DNA from 3 places in the Dactylosporangium sp. CA-152071 genome. Region 3 is predicted to be linked to each of the others. Evidence: riboswitches for the same ligand, from Rfam matches in the RefSeq annotation. Region 3 holds a riboswitch; each other region holds the start of a gene.
What was found. A riboswitch is a leader RNA that binds a small molecule or an ion and turns the genes downstream of it on or off. The one in region 3 is predicted to bind cobalamin.
Positions count from the first base shown of each region.

Region 1 (7,801 bases), on a different contig from region 3:
TCGTCGCCGAGCGCGTCATGGCTTGATCGTATCGGAGGATGGCGTTCCAGCCACTGCCGGCGGGCGCCGGGACCGGCGAAGGTGATGCCCATGACGATGCAGTTCCAGCGGTTCGGCGGCCCGACGGTGGTGTTCGGCGTCGGTGGCGTCACGTTCATCACCGACCCCACGTTCGACCCGCCCGGGCAGTACCCGCTCGGCAGCCGCATGCTGACCAAGACCGAGCCCGCCGCCGGCACCCCCGACGACGCCGGCGCCGTCGACGTCGTGCTGCTCTCTCACGACCAGCACCCCGACAACCTCGACACCCTCGGTCGTGCGTTCGCGGCGTCGGTACCGGTGGTGCTCAGCACCCCGGCGGCGGCCGCCCGCCTGGGCGGCCAGGTCACCGGCCTGGAGCCGTGGTCCCACACCGACCTGCCCCGGCCCGGCGGCGACGGCCACGTGCGGGTCACCGCCGTCCCCGCGCAGCACGGCCCCGACGGCACCGAACACCTCACCGGCCCGGTCACCGGGTTCGTCCTGCACGGCGACGGCCTGCCGACCGTCTACGTCAGCGGCGACAACGCGTCGCTGGACGTCGTCGCCGCCGTCGCGGAGCGCTTCCCGTCCGTCGACGTGGCGATCCTGTTCGGCGGCCGGGCCCGCACCGCGCTGCTCGGCGACGCCGACCTCACCCTCGGCGCGGCCGGGATGCTGGCGGCGGCCAGGCTCCTGGACGCGAAGACCGTGGTGCCGGTCCACGTCGACAGCTGGGCCCACTTCACCGAGGGCATCGCCGACGTCCGCGCCGCGTTCGAAACCGCGGGCAGCGCACACCTGCTGCGATAACCACGGGACCGCCACGGGACCGCCACGGGACCGCGGGCGACGCGCACCCGCCGCGGTAGCCGCGCGCCGGCCGGGGTAACCGGCAGGGGTGCTCATCGCCCACCTCAGCGACCTCCACCTCGGCGCGCAGCCGCCCGACCGGTTCGACCGCGTCATCGCGTACATCGGCAGCCTCCGCGAACCGGTGGACGCCGTGCTCGTCACCGGCGACGTCGCCGACCACGGACTCGACGCCGAATACGCGGCGTTCGGCCGGCTCCGGACGCTCGGTGTGCCCGTCCTCGCGGTGCCCGGCAATCACGACGACCCGGCCGCGTTCCGGACCGACCGCGCCGAGACCGTGGCGGGGGTGCTGTTCGCGCTGTGCGACTCGTCGGTGCCCGGGCACGCCGAGGGCTGGCTCGACGACGGCACCCTCCGGTGGCTCGACGGCACCCTCGCGGCGGCGACGGGCACGCCCGCGCTCGTGTGCTGCCATCATCCGCCGGTACCGGTCGGCAAGCCCGCCGCGGACCAGGTCCGCCAGCTCGGCGCCGGGCGGCTCGCCGAGGTCCTCCGCCGCCACCCGGACGTGCTCGCCGTCCTGTGCGGGCACGTCCACAGCGCCGCCGTCGGCACGTTCGCGGGCGTGCCCGTGCTCGCCGCGCCGGGCGTCGAGTCGACGATGGTGCTGCCGTGGGAGCCCGAGGACCGGCCCGAGCCGCCGCCGGCGCTCGCGTTCCACCTCGTCGAGGACGGCCGGCTCACCACTCACTACCGGCTCTGCGTGCCCTGAGCCCTGACGGTCCGCGAATGGCGCGGACTGAGCCCCTGCGGTCCGCGAATGCCGCGGCCCGGCCGGGCCGCCGCGTATGCTGCCGGACGGCACGAACTGAAGCGAGGTGCCCCGGGCGACCGGGGAGAATCGGGAAGCCGGTGTGAATCCGGCACGGGCCCGCCGCGGTGATCGGGGAGCTGCCGTCCATGCGCACCGACGGTGCGCGGTCACTGGCCTCAGGGCTGGGAAGGCGGACGGTGCAGGCGTTGATCCGAGAGTCCGAAGACCGGCCTCGCGGTCACCGGCCGTCCGTGACGGGCGGCCACGAGCAGCGGGAGCCTGCCCTGATGAGCACCGACCTGTACGACGTCGTGCACCGCCGCCGCGACGTGCGCGGCCAGTTCAATGGCGCGCCGATCCCCGCCGACGTCCTCGACCGCGTGCTGGGCGCCGCCCACGCCGCGCCGAGCGTCGGCCTGTCCCAGCCGTGGGACTTCGTCCTCGTCCGCGACCCCGCCCTGCGCGGCGCCTTCCACGACCACGTCCGCACCGAACGCGACACGTTCGCCGCGACGCTCGACGCCGACCGGGCCGCGGCCTTCGCCCGCATCAAGATCGACGGGGTGCTGGAGTCGACCCTGTCCGTGGTCGTCACGTACGACCCCGGCCGCGGCGGCCCGGCGGTCCTCGGCCGGCACGCGATCGCCGACGCCGGCCTCTACTCCGTCTGCCTCGCCATCCAGAACCTGTGGCTGGCCGCGACCGCGGAGGGGCTCGGCGTCGGCTGGGTGTCGTTCTACCGCGAGCCGTTCGTCCGTGAGCTGCTGGGCGTCCCGGCCGGCATCCGCCCGGTCGCCTGGCTGTGCCTGGGCCCGGTGACCCACCTGGAGTCCGTCCCCGACCTGGAGCGGCACGGCTGGCGCCGCAGGGCACCGCTCGCCGACGCCGTGCATCACGACCGCTGGTAGCCGGCGCCGCGCGGGGCGGGCACGGCGCCGGGCGGGACCGGAGCCGGGGCGGGGCTCAGAGCAGCGCGGCGAGCTGCTGGCAGGTCGGGCGGGCCTCCAGGTGCAGGCGGGCGACGTTGAGCCCGTCGCTGCCGAGCACCGCGAGCAGCGTGCTGCCGTCCACGGCGTACACGGTGAAGTAGCCGCCGTCGTTGCGCATGGTCGCGTCCCGGAACGGTGACTGCCCCAGCACCAGCGCCACCTGCCGGCCCAGGCCGAACGTCGTCGCCGCCAGCGCGGCCGCGTCGTGCGGCTCGGTGCCCCCGCCGGCGTCGTACGCGCCCAGGTCGTAGGTGACCAGCAGGCCGTCGACGCCGGCGAGCACGCTGCCGCGGACCCCCGGCACGCGCAGGCGCAGGTCCGCCATCGCGGCGCGCACCGGGGACAGGGCGGCGTCGAGCGGCTCGGGCCGCGTGCCGAACTGCGGCGACTGCAGCTGACCGACGCCGCCCCCGGGCTCGAGGCCCTCCCTGCGCGGCAGGCCGTCCTCGTCGGGGGCGCCGCCGAAGAAGCCGGACGTCACAGTTCGAGGCCCTCCTCGATCGCGCGCAGCTGGTGGCGGGCCAGCGCGAGGTTGGCGCGTGCCTTCGCGAGCGCGACGTACAGGAACAGCCCGTGGCCGTTGCGGGAGTGCAGCGGCCGGATGATGTGGTACTGGCTGTCGAGCGTGATGAGGATGTCCTCGATCGGCTCGCCGAGACCGAGCATCTCGATGGTGCGCAGCTTCGCCCGCACGACGTCGGTGTTGCCGGCCGCGGCCACCGTGATGTCGAAGTCGGCGCCGCCGCCGAGGGTGCCCAGCGTCATGCCGCTGGTGTAGTCGACGAGCGCGACCGCGAACGCCCCCTCGATGTTCATCGCGCTCTTCAGCGCGACATCCAGGTTGTTGCTCAAATCCGTGCCTCCTGAGCTGGTGCGGGTGCCGCGGCCAGCCTCGCACGGAGCGATCTTTCGCTGCACCCTTCGACGCAGCTTTTAGCCAGACGGCTCATAGCCAGCTGGCTTCTCAACCGATCCACCGGTCACTGCCGGTGAGCGCACGCAACTCATAAACAGTTTTGACGGCGCAGATCGTCGCCGTCTGTTCACCGGGGTGACCTTCGCCGGTCGCGTCCTCCTACCTTCTGCTCCAGCCCTCCGGGGTCGGCGTCAACCGGACCCGGCCACGGAGCTGGCATCCCTCGGAGGAGGTCTCACCGTGTTCCACCGAATTACGGCGGCCGGCGTCGCGCTCGTGGCGGGGCTGGCCGGTGCCTTCGCGGCGGCCGCGCCGGCGGCGGCCGTCGCGCAGGGCGCGATCCTGTACGCGGACAGTCCCGACGCGGTGGCAGGCCGCTACATCGTCACGCTGAAGGACGGCTCCACCGCGATCGCCACCCAGGCCCAGCGGCTCACCGGCAGGTTCGGCGGGCAGACCCGGCACGTGTTCGACAGCGTGCAGCGGGGCTTCTCGGCGAACATGTCCGTGCAGCAGGCGCAGCGGCTGGCCGCAGACCCGGCCGTCGCGTCGGTCGAGGCGGTCCAGCGCATCACCGTCCTCGACACCCAGAACAACCCGCCGAACTGGGGCGACGACCGCATCGACCAGCGGAGCCTGCCCCTGAACCAGGCGTTCACCTACCCGGCCGACCCCGGGCAGGGCGTCACCGTGTACGTGCTGGACACCGGCCTCAACGCGAGCCACACCGAGTTCAGCGGCCGGGTGAAGCAGGGCACCGACATCGTCGACGGGGACAGCAACCCCGCCGACTGCCACGGCCACGGCACGCACGTCGCGGGCACCGCCGTCGGCACCACGTACGGCATCGCGAAGAAGGCGAACCTCGTCTCGGTCCGCGTCCTGAACTGCCAGGGCTCCGGCACCAACGACGACCTGATCGCGGGCATCAACTGGGTGCGCACCAACGCCCAGAAGCCGGCGGTCGCGAACTACTCCATCGGCTGCGGCAGCCGCTGCAGCAGCCAGGCCATGGACAGCGCCGTGTCGAGCCTGATCAGCTCGGGCGTGCAGTTCGTGCAGGCGGCCGGCAACAACGGCGACGACGCCTGCTACTACAGCCCGCAGGGCGTCGGCGCGGCGATCACCGTCGGCAACAGCAACAGCTCCGACGCCCGCAACAGCACCAGCAACTACGGCTCGTGCCTGGACCTGTTCGCGCCGGGGACGAGCATCGTGTCGGCGTCGTACTCCAGCAACACCGGCAGCGCGACGATGACGGGCACCTCGATGGCGTCGCCGCACGTGGCCGGCGCCGCCGCGCTGTACCTGGGCGCGAACCCGAACGCGACGCCGGCGCAGGTCCGCGACGCGCTCGTGAACAACGGCACCACCGGGAAGATCACCAGCGCCGGGAGCGGCTCGCCCAACGTGCTGCTGTACACGGCGTTCATCGGCGGCGGCACGCCGACCGACCCGGCCGTGACCAACCCGGGCAACAAGAGCTCCGTCGTCGGCCAGCAGGTCGACGTTCAGGTCCAGGGCAGCGGCGGCACCACGCCGTACACCTGGAGCGCGTCCGGCCTCCCGGCCGGGCTGTCCATCGGCGCGTCGACCGGTCGGATCACCGGCAGCGCGACGACGGCGGGCACCTCGAACGTCACGGTGACGCTGAAGGACGCGGCGAACAAGACCGCGTCGGCCCAGTTCACCTGGACGGTCACCACCGGTGGCGGCGGCTGCACACCCTCGCAGCCCGTCGGCAACGGTGGCTTCGAGAGCGGCACGTCGCCGTGGACCGCGACCGCGAACGTGATCGGCACGTGGTCGCAGTACCCGGCGCGCAGCGGCACCCGCAACGCGTGGCTCAACGGCGGCGGGCAGGTGCAGACCGACACGGTCTCGCAGCCCGTGGCGGTCCCGTCCGGCTGCACGACCGTGCAGCTGCGCTTCTGGATCCGCATCACCACCGCGGAGACCGAGAACCTGGCCTACGACAAGCTGACCGTCACCCTCGGCAGCACCACCGTGGCCACGTACACGAACCTGGACAAGACCAACGGGTACGTGGAGAAGGTCATCGACGCGAGCGCGTTCGCGGGGCAGACGGTCACGCTGAAGTTCAACGGCGTCGAGGACTGGTCGCTGCAGACCAGTTTCGTCCTCGACGACGTGTCGATCAGCGCCTCCTGATAGCCGGCCGGGCGCCCGCCGACATCGGGCGCCCGGTCACCGACCGGGGGTGGGAGTGATCAACGAGGCTCACTCCCACTCCCATCGCATGCCGACGATGCCGGGGGGTACGTCGGACGCGACGACGTGGGCGCCGTGGGTCGAGCCGATCCACGTCTCCCACACGCCCTGGTCCGGCGCGTTGAGCGCGCGGCGTTCGAACCGCCGGCAGCGCGCCGGCACCGCGTCGTGGTCGAACTGCACCTGCAGCACGTACTCGGTGACCGGGGTCGAGAAGCCCCGGTAGTAGTTGTCGGTCGCGGAGAGCGAGTCGCTGCGGTACTGGTACTCCAACACCACCGTCTCCCCCTGCGCCAGCATCCGGTCGAAGATGATCTCCGCCGCGACGAGCCCGCCGGCGTCGGACCGGACCCGGCCGATGCGGCAGTTGCGGATCGCGCTGATGGTCACCTTCGCGGCCGGGTCGTCGGTGAGGAAGACCGCGACGGTGCGGGAGACCCGGTCGATGTTGGCCCGCAGCACCTGCCGGCAGGTCAGGCCCAGCTCCTGCCGATGGGGCCCGACGACGTACAGGTCGTGCAGGCTCAGCCTGGTCAGCTCGTGGTACATCCACCGGTCGAGCTCGCCGACCATCTTCGCCACGCTGGTGCCGTCGCTGAACAACCGGTCGACGTCGATGGTGCCCGGCGGCTGGCTCAGCCAGCGCCCCCGCGGGCGGCGCGGCCCGAGCTGCACGATCAGCGACTCCTCGGGCAGCGCCAGGATCTGCTCGAGCAGCCGGACGGCCTTGAGCGACTCGGGCCGCTCGGGGCGGCTGCGCCCCCGCCGCCAGTAGCTCAGCGTGGTGATGCTGACGCTGACGCCCTTGCTGGCGAGCTGCTGCTGGATCTCGTCGAGGCGGATGCCACGGTCCTCGATGGCGAGGTGCAGCGCCGCGGAGAACGGGCCGGTGCGCAGCGCGTGCGCGAGGTCACGACCCGGGCCCTTCTCCATGCCCGGTGAGTATCTACCCCTTGAGCACTTTTTCCAATGCCGTCGCGACCGTGCGCGCCTCGGCCGCGGTCATCCTGCTGGTGAAGTGCGCCTCGATGCCGGCGAGGTAGGTCGGCGCGGCGGCCCGGAGCCTGGCCCGGCCCGCGGCCGTGATCCGCGCGAACGCCGAGCGCCCGTCGGCCGGGTTGGCGACCCGCTCGACGAGGCCGGCCCTGGTGAGCTCGTCGACGACGCGGCTGCTGCGGCTGCGGCTGACCACCGCCTTCGCGCCCAGCTCCCCCATCGTGAGCTGGCGGTCCTTCGCCGAGTTGAGCTCCAGCAGCACGTCATACCAGGTCAGCGGCAGGCCGTGGGCCGCCTGCAGCTCCTGGTCCAGCACCGGGACCAGCGCGGCGTGCACCCGCAGCAGGCCCGCCCAGGCGGCCGTGTTGTCCATCGTCACACCGTACCAACTCTTGTGCGTGCGCACGCAAGTGGCTAGCTTTGCGTTGTTAGGTGCGTGCGCACACACTTTCTTCCGGAGGTTCACGATGACCAAGCTGCTGCACATCTCGGCGTCCCCGCGCGGCACCCGCTCCGAGTCACTCGCGCTCGCGTCGCGTTTCCTGCAGGTGTACGGCGAGCAGCACCCCGACCATGAGATCGCCGAGTGGGACCTGTGGGACGGCACGCTGCCGGCGTTCGGCCCGGCCGCCGCCGGCGCGAAGATGGACGTGTTCGCGGGGGTCGAGCCCACCGGCGAGGGCGCCGCCGCCTGGGCCGCCGCGCGCGCCGCGTTCGACCGCTTCGCCGCCGCCGACAAGCTGCTCTTCTCGGTCCCCATGTGGAACGCCGGGGTCCCGTACATCCTCAAGCAGTTCATCGACGTGGTCAGCCAGCCGGGCCTGGTCTTCGGCTTCGACCCCGCCGAGGGGTACAGCGGCCTGCTCACCGGCCGCAAGGCCGCGGTCGTCTACACCAGCGCCGTCTACGGCGAGGGCCGCGGCCCGGCCTTCGGCGCCGACTTCCAGCGGCCGTTCTTCGAGGGGTGGCTGCGCTGGGCAGGCATCACCGACATCACGCCGGTCACCTTCCGCCCCAACC
Region 1 is NZ_JBNJMZ010000001.1:2,931,693-2,939,493, forward strand. Features, by position in the region: gene ACQEVZ_RS12940 (DJ-1/PfpI family protein) at 1-19, opposite strand, end outside; gene ACQEVZ_RS12945 (MBL fold metallo-hydrolase) at 91-831, shown strand; gene ACQEVZ_RS12950 (metallophosphoesterase) at 920-1,606, shown strand; cobalamin riboswitch at 1,695-1,897, shown strand; gene bluB (5,6-dimethylbenzimidazole synthase) at 1,936-2,556, shown strand; gene ACQEVZ_RS12960 (roadblock/LC7 domain-containing protein) at 2,612-3,118, opposite strand; gene ACQEVZ_RS12965 (hypothetical protein) at 3,115-3,453, opposite strand; gene ACQEVZ_RS12970 (S8 family serine peptidase) at 3,794-5,725, shown strand; gene ACQEVZ_RS12975 (hypothetical protein) at 5,795-6,718, opposite strand; gene ACQEVZ_RS12980 (MarR family winged helix-turn-helix transcriptional regulator) at 6,732-7,154, opposite strand; gene ACQEVZ_RS12985 (FMN-dependent NADH-azoreductase) at 7,249-7,801, shown strand, end outside.
Region 1: linked by a shared signal. The riboswitch ahead of bluB (5,6-dimethylbenzimidazole synthase) and the one ahead of ACQEVZ_RS43195 (CbtB domain-containing protein) in region 3 are both predicted to bind cobalamin.

Region 2 (7,801 bases), on a different contig from region 3:
GCATGTGGGCGGACCGGGTCCGCGCCTCGGCGATGGCGACGCAGGCCCTGGCCAGCGGCTCGACCCCATCAGACCTGCAGCGGCTCTCGGACGGCTGGCGCACCTGGGCCGCCTCCCCCGACGGCTGGCTCTCCATCCTGCACGGCGAGATCCTGGCCCGGCCGTAAGCTCTACGGGTGGATCGACCCCTCGTCACCGTGTGCCGCGACTGCTGCTGCGGCTCGCCGCGCAAGCACCCGGACGTCGACCACGCCGGCCAGGTGGCGCGGCTCCGCCAGGCACTCGGGGCGGCGGGGGTCCGGGTCAGCGGCTGCCTGGACGCGTGCGCCCGCTCCAACATCGTCGTCGTGCACCCCACCCCGTCCGCCCGGCGGGCGGGTGCCCGGCCGGTGTGGCTCGGCTACCTGCTCGACGACGCCGTCATCGACGACCTGACCGCCTGGGTCGACGCCGGCGGCCCGGGGGTCGCCCCGCTGCCCGCGATCCTGGAGCTGTACCTGACGAAGGCACCCGCGGGTCAGGGGTAGCGGCGGGGGGTGAAGACGACAGGGGCGCCGTCGCCGCGGGTCAGGGTGCGGGTCTGGGACGAGCCGACGATGAGCAGGGTTCGCATGTCCACCTCGGACGGGTCCAGGTCGGCGAGGCGCACCACGCGGACGCGCTCCTGCGGGCCGCCGACGTCGCGGCCCAGGACGACCGGGGTTTCCGGGGAGCGGTGGCGCAGCAGCAGGTCGCGGGCGGCCTCGACCTGCCAGGTGCGGCTCTTCGAGCCCGGGTTGTAGATGGCGATGACGAGGTCGGCGCCGGCCGCGGCCTCGAGGCGGGCGGCGATGACGTCCCACGGCTTCAGGCGGTCGGACAGCGACAGCACGCAGAAGTCGTGGCCGAGGGGGGCGCCCGCGCGGCTCGCCACCGCCTGGGCGGCGGTCAGGCCGGGCAGGACGCGCACCGGGACGTCCTTCCAGCGGGGTTCGGCGGCGATCTCCAGTACCGCTGCCGCCATCGCGAACACGCCCGGATCGCCTGACGACACGACGGCGACGCGGCGGCCGTCCTTCGCGAGGGACAGGGCGAACTCGGCGCGCTCCGACTCGACCTTGTTGTCGGAGGCGTGCCGGCGCTGGCGGGGGTTGGACGGGATCCGGGCCAGGTACGGGGCGTAGCCGACGAGGTCGGAGGCGGCCTCGACCGCGGCCAGGGCCTCGGGGGTGAGCCAGTCCCGGCCGGCCGGGCCGAGCCCGACGACGACGACCTCGCCGGCGGCGACCGCGGGCGGCGTGGACCGCAGCGCCGACGCCGTCTCCTCGTGCATGCGGCTCGGCAGCAGGGCGAGGGAGAAGTACGGGACCTCCGCCGGGTCCACAGTGGACAGAGGGGCGACGCGCTCGTTGGCGGTGGTGGCGCGCTCGACGTACCAGGCGTCGTCGAGGCGGCCGGCGCGCTCCAGGGCGTCCCGGACGGCCCCGAACGTGCGGCCGAGCTTCATGACGGCGGCGGAGTCGGTGCTGGCGAGCCGCGCGGCCAGGTCCTCGACGGGCAGCGTGCCGGGCAGCACGGTGAGCACCTCGTCGCGCTCGACGAGGGGGCGCCCGAGCACCGCTGACGCGCCCGAGACGGAGGTGACGCCCGGCACGACCTCCGTCGCGTAGGCGTGCGAGAGACGCTTGTGCATGTGCATGTACGAGCCGTAGAAGAACGGGTCGCCCTCGCAGAGCACGACCACGTCGCGGCCGGCGTCGAGGTGCGCGGCGAGCCGGGCCGCCCACGCGTCGTAGTGCTCCTCGATGAGGGCCCGGTAGTCGCGGACCTCTTCGGTGGTGACCGGGTAGACGAGCGCCTCTTCGATCTGGCCGTCGCGCAGGTACGGCGCGGCGATCGAACGGGCGATGCTGCGCCCGTGGCGGGCGCTGTGGAACGCGACGACGGGTGCCGCGGCGATGAGCCGGGCCGCCCTGACCGTCACGAGCTCCGGGTCGCCGGGGCCGAGTCCTACGCCGTACAACCGACCGGTGTCCACTGTGGTCATTCCTTCTCGTCCGCGATGGCGTTGACGGCGGCGGCCGTCATCGCGCTGCCGCCCCGGCGGCCGTGCACGACCAGATGCGGCAGGTCCGACGCCGCGAGCGCGACCTTCGACTCGGCCGCGCCGATGAACCCGACGGGGATGCCCAGCACGGCCGCGGGCCGGGGCGCGCCGGCCGCGATCATCTCCAGGAGCCGGAACAGCGCCGTCGGCGCGTTGCCGATGGCGACGACCGCGCCGTCGAGGCGCGGACCCCACAGGTCGAGGGCGGCGGCGCTGCGGGTGGTGCCCAGCTCGTGGGCGAGCGCCGGGACCCGCGGGTCGCGCAGCGTGCACAGGACCTCGTTGTCGCGGGGCAGCCTGGCGCGGGTCACGCCGGAGGCGACCATCTCCGCGTCGCACAGGATCGGGGCGCCGTCGCGCAGGGCGGCGCGGGCGAGGCGCACGACGTCCGCGCTGTACCCGACGTCACCGGCGAGGTCGACCATGCCGCACGCATGGATCATGCGGACGGTGACCTGGGCGACGTCGGCGGGCAGCGCGGACAGGTCGGCCTCGGCGCGGATCGTCGCGAACGACCGCCGGTAGATCTCCGCGCCGTCCTTGACGTAGTCGAAACCACCGTCCTGGACGGAACCGGAGGCGCCATCAGCGACGGTCTCCTGAGCCGTCATGACAGCACCCGGTAGCCGTCGGCGGTCGCGAGCATCTCCACGTGCCTTCCCTTCGGTGCGCCGCAGCGCCGTTCGCAGCCGACCCAGTGCACCGGCAACGCATGGTCGAGACCGCTGAGGACGGCCGCGCGGGCGTCGGCGCGCACGTCGGCGAGGGCCTTCGCGCAGCCGGGCCGGCCGGCGCACGCCGTGACCCCGGCCCACGGCGTCGCGGGGTCGGTGCCGAGGCCGGCGGTCGTCAGCAGTGACTCGAGACGTCCAGCTTCTTCGACCGGCACGTCGGGCACGACGACGGTCCGCCACGGCGTGACGATGATCTCCCCCGGCGCCGCCGCGACGAGCGCGGCCGACTGCTCCGGTGTCAGCAGCCCGAGTGGTACGACCACCGTCAGCGCGACCAGTCCCCCGACCTGCGGGGCCCGTCCGACCGCCGGCCCAGGCGAGCCTACGAATTGGTCAACGTCTGTACCGGGGGCGAACCCCAGGCGGGCCGCCACCCGGGCCGGGCCGTCGGTCAGCTCGGCCAGCCGCCACGCGGTGCCGCCCTGCGCAGCGCGCTCGTCCAGGAACGCCCGGGACGCCCGGAGCAGCAGCTCAGCGGGGTTGTCACCGCCCCGGCCCGCGGTCGGGAGCCCGGCGAGGAGGAGGCGGTCGCCGTGCAGGCCGACGTCGCCGCCGAGCGGGGACACGTCGCCGCGCCCGTCGTCGACGGTCACCAGGAACCGGCCGGGCAGCGCCGCCAGCGCGGGGTCGGCGCACAGCCCGGCGTCGAACGCGGCCACCACCGGCCGCACGTCCAGCTCGCCGAGGCCGTCGCGGCCGCTGAGCGGGCTGGCGATGATGTTGCGGACCCGCTCGTGGGTGTCCGACGGCAGCAGTCCCGCGGCGGTGAGCCTGGCCGCCAGCTCCGGCGACGCGTCCGGCCGCAGCCCTCTGATCTGCACGTTTCCGCGCGAGGTGAGCTCCAGGGCGGGGTCGCCGAGGTCCGCGGCGGCGGCGCGGAGGACCGCGAGGGCTGGGACGGTCAGCCGCCCGCCGGGCAGCCGGACGCGGGCAAGACCGCCGTCGGCCGCCGCGTGGACCTGCACGGCACCCGGGCACCGGTCCGGAGCGTCACGTCCACTGGCAGCCTGCACGCGCCGGATACTACTGCGCAGCGCCGCCCCCGACCCAAGGAAGCCGACCAAGCGACCCGGCCAAGCGGGCCGACCGGCGGCGGCCGGCCCGGGCGAGCTTGACGCAAGGAAGCCGTGACCGGCAGAGTTGGCGGTGCTGTACGGCGACGTGTGGAGGAAGCCGGTGTGAATCCGGCGCGGTCCCGCCACTGTGACCGGGGAGTGGACCTCCGACGACGGCCACCGGGCCCAGCGCCCCGGAGGCCGGAGACGACGGCCACCGGGTGCGAGCCCGGGAAGGCCGGAGGCGAGCGCCGATCCGGGAGCCAGGAGACTCTCCGCCGCCGGAACCTTTCCCGACCGACTTGGGGCGCGGACCCCGAGGGAGGACCCCGGCGTGATCCTGCTGCTGTCGACGTCCGACACCGACCTGCTCAGCGCCCGTGCGAGCGGCGCGGCGTTCCGGCTGGCCAACCCGTCCCGCCTCACCGTGGAGGAGCTGCCGGCCCTGGCCGACGGCGCCGACCTGGTCGTGGTGCGGTTCCTGGGCGGCTACCGCGACTGGCAGGAGGGGTTCGACACGCTGCTGCGCCTGCCGGCGCCGGTGGTGCTGCTCGGCGGTGAGTCGCTGCCCGACGCGGAGCTGATGCGCCACTCGACGGTGCCCGCCGGCGTCGCCGCGGAGGCCCACGCCTACTTCACCGAGGGCGGCCCCGCCAACCTCGCCGAGCTGCACAACTTCCTCTCCGACACGGTCCTGCTGACCGGCCACGGGTTCGCGCCGCCGGTGCAGACCCCCGCGTGGGGAGTGCTGGACCGGGACTCCACGGCCGACGGTCCGACCGTCGGGATCATCTACTACCGGGCGCACCACCTGGCGGGAAACACCGCGTTCGTGGAGACGCTCTGCGAGGCCGTCGAGGACGCGGGCGGGCGGGCCCTGCCGGTGTTCGCCTCGTCGCTGCGGGCCGCCCCGGCGGAGCTGCTCGACACGCTGCGGCAGGCGGACGCGCTGGTCGTCACGGTCCTCGCCGCGGGCGGCACCCGGCCCGCCGACGCGCAGGCCGGCGGCGAGGACGGGGCGTGGGACGTCGGCGCCCTGGCCGCGCTCGACGTGCCGATCCTGCAGGGGCTGTGCCTCACGAGCTCCCGCGACACCTGGGACGCCAACGACGACGGGCTGTCGCCGCTGGACACCGCGACGCAGGTCGCGATCCCCGAGTTCGACGGCCGGATCATCACGGTGCCGTTCTCGTTCAAGGAGATCGACGCCGACGGCCTCACCGTGTACGTCGCCGACCGGGAGCGGGCCGGCCGGGTCGCCGGGACCGCGGTCGCGCACGCCCGGCTGCGGCACCTGCGGCCCGAGGACCGCAAGATCGTGCTGATGCTCAGCGCGTACCCGACGAAGCACGCGCGGATCGGCAACGCGGTCGGCCTCGACACGCCCGCGAGCGTCGTGCGGCTGCTCGATGCGATGCACGCGCAGGGGTACGTCGGCGCCGACGGCTTCCCGAAGGACGGCGACGCGCTGATGCACACGCTCATCGCCGCCGGCGGGCAGGACGTGAACTGGCTCACCGAGGACCAGCTGCGCGGCAACCCAATCCGGATCTCCGCCGCCCGGTACCGGAGCTGGTTCGACACGCTCCCCGCCGACCTGCGGGAGGACATGGAGCGGCACTGGGGGCCGGCGCCCGGTGAGCTGTTCGTCGACACGTCCCGCGACCCCGGCGGCGAGATCGTCCTCGCCGCGCTGCGCGAGGGCAACGTCGTGGTGATGGTGCAGCCGCCGCGCGGCTTCGGGGAGAACCCCGTCGCGATCTACCACGACCCCGACCTGCCGCCGAGCCACCACTACCTGGCCGCGTACCGGTGGCTCGCCGACGAGTTCGGCGCGCACGCGGTCGTGCACGTCGGCAAGCACGGCAACCTCGAGTGGCTGCCGGGCAAGACGGTCGGGATGTCCGCCTCGTGCGGTGCCGACGCGGCCCTCGGAAACCTGCCGCTGATCTACCCGTTCCTGGTCAACGACCCCGGCGAGGGCACCCAGGCGAAGCGGCGGGCGCACGCCACCCTGGTCGACCACCTGATCCCGCCGATGGCGCGCGCCGAGTCGTACGGTGACATCGCCCGCCTCGAGCAGCTCCTGGACGAGCACTCGACGATCGCGGCCCTCGACCCGGCGAAGCTGCCGGCGATCCGCGGGCAGATCTGGACGCTGCTGCAGGCGGCGCGGCTCGACCACGACCTGGGCCTGGCCGACCGGCCCGGTGACGACGGGTTCGACGAGCTGATCCTGCACATCGACGGCTGGCTCTGCGAGATCAAGGACGTCCAGATCCGCGACGGGCTGCACGTGCTCGGCGTCGCGCCGGCCGGCGAGGCCCGGGTCGACCTGGTCCTCGCCATGCTGCGGGCGCGGCAGCTGTGGGGCGGCACGGTCGCGCTGCCCGGCCTGCGCGAGGCCCTCGGCCTGACCGAGGGCTCGACCGCGCGCGTGTCGGTCGACGAGGCCGAGTCGCAGGCCCGCGCCCTTGTGGCGGAGATGGAGTCACGGGGCTGGCCCACCACCGACATCTCCGACATTTCGGATTTGCCGGATGTGGTACGGGTGCTGGAGTTCGCCGCACGGGAGATCGTGCCGCGGCTGTCCCGTACCGGCGACGAACTGACGATGGTCCTGCATGCGCTGGACGGAGGGTATGTCCCGGCGGGGCCGAGCGGGTCGCCGCTGCGCGGGCTGATCAACGTGCTGCCGACCGGGCGCAACTTCTACTCCGTCGACCCGAAGGCGATCCCGAGCCGGCTCGCGTGGGAGACGGGTCAGGCGATGGCCGACTCGCTGCTCGCCCGCTACAAGGCCGACCACGGTGCGTGGCCGCGCTCCGTCGGCCTGTCGATGTGGGGCACCAGCGCCATGCGCACCGCCGGCGACGACATCGCCGAGGCGCTCGCGCTGCTCGGTGTCCGGCCCGTCTGGGACGACGCGTCCCGCCGGGTGGTCAGCCTCGCCCCCGTCGACCTCGCCGAGCTGGGCCGCCCCCGCATCGACGTCACGATGCGCATCAGCGGCTTCTTCCGCGACGCGTTCCCGCACGTGGTCGCGCTGCTGGACGACGCGGTGCAGCTGGTCGCCGCGCTGGACGAGTCCCCCGACGACAACTACGTCCGCGCCCACGTCGCCGCCGACGTGGCCACGCACGGCGACGAGCGGCGCGCCACGCTGCGCGTCTTCGGGTCCAAGCCGGGCGCGTACGGCGCCGGCATCCTCCCCCTCATCGACAGCCGCAACTGGCGCGACGACGCCGACCTGGCCGAGGTGTACGCGGTGTGGGGCGGCTACGCGTACGGCCGCGACCTGGACGGCCTGCCCGCCCGGGGCGACATGGAAGGCGCGTACAAGCGGATCAGCGTCGCGGTCAAGAACACCGACACCCGCGAGCACGACATCGCCGACTCCGACGACTACTTCCAGTACCACGGCGGCATGATCGCCACCGTCCGCGCGCTGACGGGCCGCGCCCCGGCCGCGTACGTCGGCGACAGCACCAACCCCGACGCCGTGCGCACCCGCACCCTGAGCGAGGAGACCGCCCGCGTCTTCCGCGCCCGCGTCGTCAACCCCCGCTGGCTCGCCGCCATGCGCCGCCACGGCTACAAGGGCGCCTTCGAGCTCGCCGCCACCGTCGACTACCTGTTCGGCTTCGACGCCACCGCCGGCGTCGTCGCAGACTGGATGTACGAGAAACTCGCCGAGTCCTACGTCTTCGACCCCGAGAACCGCAAGTTCCTCGACGAGTCCAACCCGTGGGCCCTGCACGGCATCACCGAACGCCTCCTGGAAGCCGCCGACCGCAACCTCTGGGAACACCCGAAACAGTCCACCCTGGACGCCTTGCGCCAGGTGTACCTCGAAACCGAAGGCGACCTCGAGGACGACAAGTAGGCCGGCACTGTGCTTCCGCCCCACCGCTGCCGCGGCGGGT
Region 2 is NZ_JBNJMZ010000001.1:3,098,151-3,105,951, forward strand. Features, by position in the region: gene ACQEVZ_RS13715 (class I SAM-dependent methyltransferase) at 1-167, shown strand, start outside; gene ACQEVZ_RS13720 (hypothetical protein) at 177-527, shown strand; gene ACQEVZ_RS13725 (precorrin-2 C(20)-methyltransferase) at 518-2,026, opposite strand; gene ACQEVZ_RS13730 (precorrin-8X methylmutase) at 2,023-2,697, opposite strand; gene ACQEVZ_RS13735 (precorrin-3B synthase) at 2,694-3,833, opposite strand; cobalamin riboswitch at 3,948-4,169, shown strand; gene cobN (cobaltochelatase subunit CobN) at 4,210-7,761, shown strand.
Region 2: linked by a shared signal. The riboswitch ahead of cobN (cobaltochelatase subunit CobN) and the one ahead of ACQEVZ_RS43195 (CbtB domain-containing protein) in region 3 are both predicted to bind cobalamin.

Region 3 (7,801 bases):
TCGCCGTGCTGACGGTGGCATTGCTGCGGTCGCCCGACCAGGTGGGCGGTGGCCGGTCCGTCCTGGACAGCCGGGCCAGGGGTGACAGCTTGTTTCAGACGTGCGGCAGCGGAACGTCTCGTAGGTCGGCCACGTCTCCGGGTGGGCCGACGGGATCCGCGTGAAGGTGCGTCTCGAGGAGGATAAGCTCTGCCTGCTGGTGACCGTCGAGGTCCATGCTGAAGGTCACCAGCAGGCAGTCGCCCTCGTCGACAGCTACCGCACGCCGAGTGGCTCGTGTACGGACCTGTTGCGTGACTGCGCCCGCTGCGGAACTCGCGGTCGGTGACGGCGTGTCGGGGTGCCGGACCGTCCGGCACCATAGCCGTGTGACCAAGGGGCCGTGTAGCCGCGCCGGGGCGACCTTCGGCGACGGGGGATCCCCGGGTACACCTGAAGCCCCAGCGAAACCGGAGCGGCAGCGTGGTCGTCGCGCTGACGCGCTATCCGGGACCGGTGCGGGTGTTCAAGCAGGTGCTCGAACCGGGCGAGCCCAGGCTGGTCACCCACGAGGGCTACGAGTGGCTGTACGTCCTCGCCGGCGAGCTGCGGCTCATCCTCGGCGAGCAGGAGCTGATGCTGCGGCCGGGGAGGTCGCCGAGTTCGAGACCCGCACGCCGCACTGGTTCGGCCCCGCCGGCGAGGACACCGTCGAGGTCCTGCACATGTTCGGGCCCCAGGGGGAGAAGGCGCGGGTGCGTGCGAGACCCCGCTCCGGGAAACAATGAAGGCGGCGGGGCAACGCCCCACCGCCTTCAGGAAACGAACCGGTCAGACCGCGACCGGGTGCGCGTCGGCCACGACCGGGCGCTGGCTGCGCTCGGTGAGGTAGCCGAACAGCAGGCCGAGCGTGGCCCAGGTGACCGCCTGGGTGCCGAGCGACGCGAGCCGGAACCGCCACAGCAGCACCGGGGAGAACCCGTCGGGCACCTCGTTGACCGCCGGCAGCAGCGCGATCGCGACACCCACGACGGCCGCGGCGCCGACGACCGCGAGGATCGTCGCGTTCCACGTGCCGAAGCGCGGCTGCAGCGACCGGCTGACGACGACCGCGCCGAGCACGGCGGCGACCCCGATGACGATCATCAGGAAGTACAGGCCGGTCCGCTGCTGCAGCGTGTCGGGGTTGCCGGTCGCGGGCGGGTTGGCCGGGTACTTCAGGAACGGCACGAGCGCCACCCCGACGAACCCGGCGAGGGCGACGACCGCGGCCGTGGCGCGGGCGCTGATCCGGCCGATGCGCCCGAGCGTGACCGCGACCGCGATGGCGAACAGGCCGCCGATGGCGACGCCGTACACGACCGAGGCGGTGGCCAGGCCGAGCGTGCTCTGCACGGTCCGGCTGACCGGCCCGTGCTCATGGTCGGTGGCGTGGACCTCCTCGAACGCGATCGCGTCGTTGATCGGGCCCTCGCCGAACAGGTAGGCGAACAGGAACGCGGCGACACCGGCGACCAGGCCGGTGATCATGCCGCGGACCAGGAGCGTCCGGGCACTCAACATGCTGGCGCCCCGGCTCAGTGGCAGGGGAAGCCGAGCAGGTGCCGGCCGTCGTGGACGAACTCGTGCACCGTCGAACCCGAGACGACCGAGGTGATGCCCTGCTCGGCGCCGACGAAGTAGAGCAGGACGACGGCGAGGACGACGCCGAACGTGGCCCACGGCAGGATCTGCCGCAGCGGGATCGGGGCCGGTGCGGTGGCCGGGGTGGGAAGAGCCGAGATCGATGCCATGATGCAGCCTCCTGCGGGATTTCGCGTCCCATCGAGCGTTGTCGTGACCGTGCCCGGGTCTGACTCCCACCTGCGTGGTTACAGCGGCGCGACCGTGCCGGGCTTGCACCGGCTTCCGTTCACCGTCACGTTTATGTTTCGGACGGTACGGACGCGGTTCCGGCGTGTCAATCGGACAGCGCCTCCGTCAACCCGCCGGTGGGCGCCGCACCGCTGGTCAGCGCGGCCGGCGCCCGGGGGCGAGGTGATCAAGTTCTCGGCGGGGTGAGGGCGACGAGGTCGGTGCCGACCTTGTGCAGTCCGTCGAGCCGCCGGTCGAGGGACGCGCCGCTCGGGCTGAGGAACTCGGCGTACTTCGCCCAGACGGACCTGCCGTTCGCCATGAACGCCCACGGGTAGTGCTTGTCGGCGGCGGCGACGACCTGCGGGCCGTGGTCCGCCCACTGCGGGTCGGTGCCGCCGGTCAGCCGCGCGCCCTCCTTCTCCTTCGGCTGCACCGACAGGCTCGGCACCTCACCCGGCAGGGCGAGCACCAGCGCGGTGTGCCGGTTGTCCTTCTCGGTGAAGTCGAACACGTAGAACGCGCGGTCGCGGTACGTGCCGCTGACGACGGCGCCCGCGGACGGCTGCGACTGCGACCAGCCGAGCTGCTGCGCGAGCGTGGGGTCGGAGTGTTCGAAGGTGTAGCCGCGCCGCTTCGCCCACCGCTTCCGGCCGATCCGCGTCCGCACCGACGACACGAACCCGGCGCCCGAGATCAGGCAGATCAGCGTGCCGCCGCCGCCCGCGATCCACGCGCCGGTCCCGCCGTCGGTGAAGGCCGTGTCCCACCCGAGCACAGCGGTCACGCCGGTGACGACGAAGATGAAGAAGCGGGTCTGGTACGGGGCGATCGCCGCCTGCGGCTCGTCGGCGCCGTACCGGATCACCTCGATCAGCGAGAGCACGAAGTACAGCAGCGTCAGCCCGCCGATCAGCAGCGCCGCGGTGCCGGCGATCCGCCACGCCCGGTCCCGGCCGGCGAGCTTCTCCGGGGAGTTCTGTCTCGCGTGCCGGTCGACCATCGTCTGGTAGGAGCCGCCCTCGTCGCCGCTGCCGCCGAAGACCAGGCACGTGTCGCGCGGCCGCATCGTCTTGCCGTCGCAGGTCGGCGTGTAGTCCGCGATGCGCTGCGCCGACTCCTGCTGCCGCTGCGCGGCCGTGCTCGTGCCGGCCGCCACCATCTGCCATCCGGCCAGCAGGAAGACGCCTGCCAGGACGATCCGGACGAGTAACCCCGTGTGCCGTCGTTTCACGCCGGCATGTATAGCAGCCGATGCCTGGCCGCTGCTGCCCCGTGGCCCGGGATGCGTGATGACCGCTGCCGGGATCGAGGCGTCACGATAGGCTCGGACCGTGGGCGTCATGATGGACTACTTCGCCGCGACCGAGCAGGAGCTGGCCGCCCTCGACCTCGATCTTGGCCCGGCCGGCAACGACTGGCCGTATGTCGACTGCAAGGGCTGGATCCTGGAGGTCGAGGAGTTCGCCGCGGAGATCGACGGGCGGGATCCGAGCGAGTTCGGCCGGGACGAGCCGCTGCGCGGCGCCGACGACCCGGAGTTCCTGGGCCCGTGGACGGTGCGGATCAACGCGGAGCTCGTCGACGCCCTCACCCGGCTGGAGGAGGGGCAGATCCGCGGCTACGCGGACCGGTTCCTGCTGGAGGACTGGGAGGCCGGGCGGCTCGTCGCGCTCGCCGGGCTGGCCAGGTCCGCGGTCGCGCAGGGGCGGGCGCTCTACTCCTGGTCGTCGGTGTAACCGGCCACGAGCCGGCCGTCGGCGTGGTCGGACGCGGGCCGGTCGTCCTTGTCGTTCTTGTAGCCGGACACCAGCAGGGTCCACAGCTGCTCGCGGACCTCCGGCGGGAGCCGGTGCCCGAGCTCCCGGCGCCGCAGCAGCACGAACCCGTTCGGGTCGCGCGGCCGACCGGTGCGGGCGAACTCGATCGCCTGCACGGCGAGCGCCGGCTCCGGCCACGTGCCGTCGGGCGCCGTGTGGATGGCGTCGACGGCCGCCGCGGCCCGCGCGTCGACGTCGTCGATCAGCGCGTACTCCGCCCCGTCGGCGGGCCAGCGCTGCGCACGCAGGTCGATGTCGCGGAAGTCCACGTCGACGAGGTCCGCGTCGGTGAAGTCGTTGCCGCGCCATTCGTTGCGGGCGCGGACCGGGCCGCCGTCCGCCCCGCCGGGAGCGCCGTTGAATACGGTGTGCCACACCCGGCCACGAAACACGCATTCCACGAACTCCGCGCATTCGGTGTCAAGCTCCCGGATCCGGGCACCGTCGAACAGGCAGCGCTCGAAGCGCGCGTCGCCGAGGTACGTGTTGCCCAGCGGGAACCTCGTGCGGTGGAACACGCAGTCGACGAATCGCGTCTGGCCCTGATGGCCGACGCTGAACTTTCCGAAAGAAGTTTCCGAGAAGTTACATCGCAGAAATGTTCCGCCATAGGCACCGAACGTGTCGAACGAGCGACCCGAGAAGTCGACGTCGGCCAATTCTACGTGACGGTGTTCCACCCTCAGCAGATCCACGTCTGGACGTTACCAGCCACCCGCACACCCGGCCGGAGTCGATTCCCGACCCCAACCGTTCGGCGCCGAATGTGGTCTTTGTCCGGTACGGCGCTCAGCCGTCGAGCCGGTCCCGCAGGGCCAGCAGCGGCCCGTCCCAGTCCCGGGCCAGGGCGGCGAGGAACTGCTGCGCCACCTTCATCGACGCCGAGTCGAGGCGGAACCGGACCCGCCGCCGCTCGCCCGGCTCGGCGACCACCAGGCCCGCCTCGGCCAGCAGGCCCAGGTGCTTGGCGATCGCCTGCCGGGTGATCGGCAGCTGCCCGGCGAGCTGGGTGGCGGTGGCCGGCCCCCCGGCCGCGAGCGCGGCGAGGATCCCCCGCCGGCTCGGGTCGGCCAGGGCGACGAAGACCTCCTGCGCCACCGCCTCCGGATCAGGCCTGCCCATCGAGGTACGCGACGAGCTCGCCGAGCTCACTGGTCCAGCCCTTGGTGTTTCCGGTGTACGCGGTGTTGTGCACGGTCTCGTCCGGCACCTGCGCGAATCCGCTCTCGATCATGGTCAATGTGGTGCCGTCGGGGGAAGGCGTGAGTGTGAACTCCACCTGGTTGCGTCGCGGGTCCTCCTGGGGAAGGCCGTAGATCGGCCAGGTGTAGGCGAAGACGTGCGGCGGGTCGACGCGCGTGATGGTGAGGGTGGCGGTGTCGCCGCTGTCCCAGATGAGTCTGGCCGTGCCGCCGACGCGCAGGTCGACCTCGGCACGGTTGCCGAACCAGGTGCCGAGCCCCTCGGCGGTGGTCAGCGCCGCCCACACCTTCTCCGGCGGGTGGGCCAGCTGCAGGGTGCGCTCGATCCGGTCGGGGAATGTCATGTCCGCCTCCATGTAGCAACCGTTTGGTTGCTTCTGAAGTTATAGCAATCACCTGGTTGCGTCAAGCGGACCGTACGATCACCGGCATGCTGGGAGTGCACTTCGCCATCACCGAGCAGCAGGAACGCGAGCTGCTGCAGGCCGCCGAGAAGGGCGACGACGCGGTCGGGGGGCTGGTCGGCGACCTCGAGGAGGAGTGGGACGACGACGCCATGAAGGTCGACTCCGACAAGGCCTGGGACGCCATCCACCGCTGCCTGGGTGACGGCACGCTGGATCCGGACGGCGGGGAGTACCCGCTCACGCACGCGGTGCTCGGCGGGCGGGACCTGCACGAGGACTACTACGTCATCTACGTCACCGCCGGCGAGGTCCGCGACGTCGCCGCGGCCGTGCGGGGACTGGACCGGGCGTGGCTGCGCGAGCGGTTCGACGCGATCGACGACCCGGACTACCGCGGCGCCGGCGACGACGCGGACTTCGAGTACACGTGGTCCGGCTTCGCCGACATCCAGGCCTTCTACGCCCGGGCGGCGGACGCGGGCCGGGCGGTGGTCTTCACGGCCACGTGAAGACCACCGCCCCGCTGCTGGGAGGGTCAGGCGATGGGCTCGACCCAGATGTTGCGGTAGAACAGGTTCGCGCCGGGGTCGCCGTGGTCCTGCAGGCGGATCTTGCCGGCGGACGGGCCCTCGGCCGCGCCGTTGCCGGTCGGACCGTCGATCGCCACGTTGTTGTGCACCGTGACGCCGTTCCACACCACCGTCACCCTGGCGTTGTCCGTCTTGGTGCCGGAGGCGTTGTACTTCGCCGCGCGGAACGTGACGTCGTACGTCTGCCACGTCTGCGGTGCGGTCGCGGCGTTGCTCGTCGGCGCGATCTTGTTGTAGATCGACGCGCAGGTGTCCAGGCCGGGAGCGGAGGGGACCCCGAACGAGTCGAGCACCTGCAGCTCGTAGCGGTCCTGCAGGTAGATGCCGCTGTTGGCGCGCTGCTGCCCGGTCACGTCGGACGGCAGGTTGGGCAGCCAGAACTCGATGTGCAGCCGGAAGTCGCCGAAGCTCTCCCTGCTGCGGATGTCGCCGCCGAGCACCTCGACCCCGCCGTTGCCCAGCGGCCACGTCACCGCGGCGCCGCCGGAGCCCTCGAACCTGCTCATGTTCTGGCCGTCGAACAGCACGACCCGGCCGGGGTTGGCGCCGCCGGACGCGTACGCCTCGAACTCGTAGATCCGAGCGGCACCGTTGCCGTCGCTGGCCGGGGTGGTGACGTTCAGCCGCAGGTACCGCGCCTGCACGGCGGTGAAGTCGTGCGTCGTGGAGCCCAGCGTGTTGCCGGTGACCGTCGCGACCGTCGTCCACGCGGTGCCGTTGGTGCTCACCTGCAGGTTGAAGTCGCGGGTGTTCCAGGCGCTGTTCTCGCCGCCGGCGCCGGCGTGCTTGAGCACGATCCGGCCCACGCTCTGGCTCGCGCCGAGGTCGACCTGCATCCACTTCGACGCGCCGAGCGAGCACCACTTGTCGGTGTTGCCGCCGTTGACGCTGCCGTTGACCGCCTTGTCCGGGCCCTCCGCCGTGGCGCACGAGCTGTCGGCCGTGGTGGCCTTGCCCTGCGCCAGGTTCCCGGTCGCCGGCGGCGCCGTGCCGCCGTACGCCTCGAGCTCGTAGACGCGCGCGGCGGCGTTGCCGTCGCTGGCCGGGGTGGTGACGTTGAGCCGGATGTAGCGGGCCTGCGTCGCGGCGAAGTTGTGCGTGGTCGTGCTCGCCGTGTTGCCGGTGACGGTCGCGACCGTCGTCCACGCCGTGCCGTTGGTGCTCACCTGGACGTTGAAGTCCCGGGTGTTCCACGCGGTGTTCTCGCCGCCGGTACCGGCGTGCTGCAGCACGACCTTGTTCACGCTCTGGCTGGCGCCCAGGTCGACCTGCAGCCACTTGGTGGCGCCCTGCGAGCACCACTTGTCGAGGTTGCCGTTGGTGGTGGTGCCGTTGACGGCCCGCTGCGGGTTCTCCGACGTGCTGCAGGAGCTGTCGGCGGTGGCGGTCTTGCCCAGCGCGAGGTTGACCGGCGGGACCTGGCCCGGGATCGCGTTGAGCGTGTACCAGACCTCGGTGCTCCACAGCGACTGGCCGTTGGCGGCGGCGAACGGCTTGGGCGAGCGGATGTGCACGACCCGGCCGGCCTTCAGCCCGTTGATGACCAGGGTGACCTTCTTGCCGTCGGCGGACAGCGTCGCCGATGACACCGTCAGCGTCTCCTCGTCGATCTTCGGGCCGCCGTAGGCGGCGGTCGGCACGTACCGCCACTGCTTCACCCGGTACTTGCTGGCCAGGGCGCTGGCGGTGGCGGCCGACAGCGGCTGGGTGTACTCGAGCTCGAACCCGTTCGGCGTGGCCCGGGTGGCGAGGATGTCGAAGACGTTGTTGCCGTTCGGGGTCAGCTTCTGCAGGCCGTACAGCAGCTTGCCGGACTGGCCCCAGTTGCCGCCGGCACCGAGACCGCCGACGTACACCGCGCCGTCCGGGCCGACGTTGACCTCGGAGACGCCGGCCTCGAGGCCCTGCGTGAGCCGGAACAGGGCGCCCTGGTACTCGCCGTTGACCTT
Region 3 is NZ_JBNJMZ010000002.1:653,918-661,718, reverse strand. Features, by position in the region: gene ACQEVZ_RS43200 (CbtA family protein) at 811-1,542, opposite strand; gene ACQEVZ_RS43195 (CbtB domain-containing protein) at 1,557-1,772, opposite strand; cobalamin riboswitch at 1,806-1,944, opposite strand; gene ACQEVZ_RS43190 (hypothetical protein) at 2,021-3,067, opposite strand; gene ACQEVZ_RS43185 (hypothetical protein) at 3,168-3,572, shown strand; gene ACQEVZ_RS43180 (hypothetical protein) at 3,551-4,171, opposite strand; gene ACQEVZ_RS43175 (ArsR/SmtB family transcription factor) at 4,443-4,775, opposite strand; gene ACQEVZ_RS43170 (SRPBCC domain-containing protein) at 4,762-5,199, opposite strand; gene ACQEVZ_RS43165 (YfbM family protein) at 5,286-5,771, shown strand; gene ACQEVZ_RS43160 (galactose-binding domain-containing protein) at 5,798-7,801, opposite strand, start outside.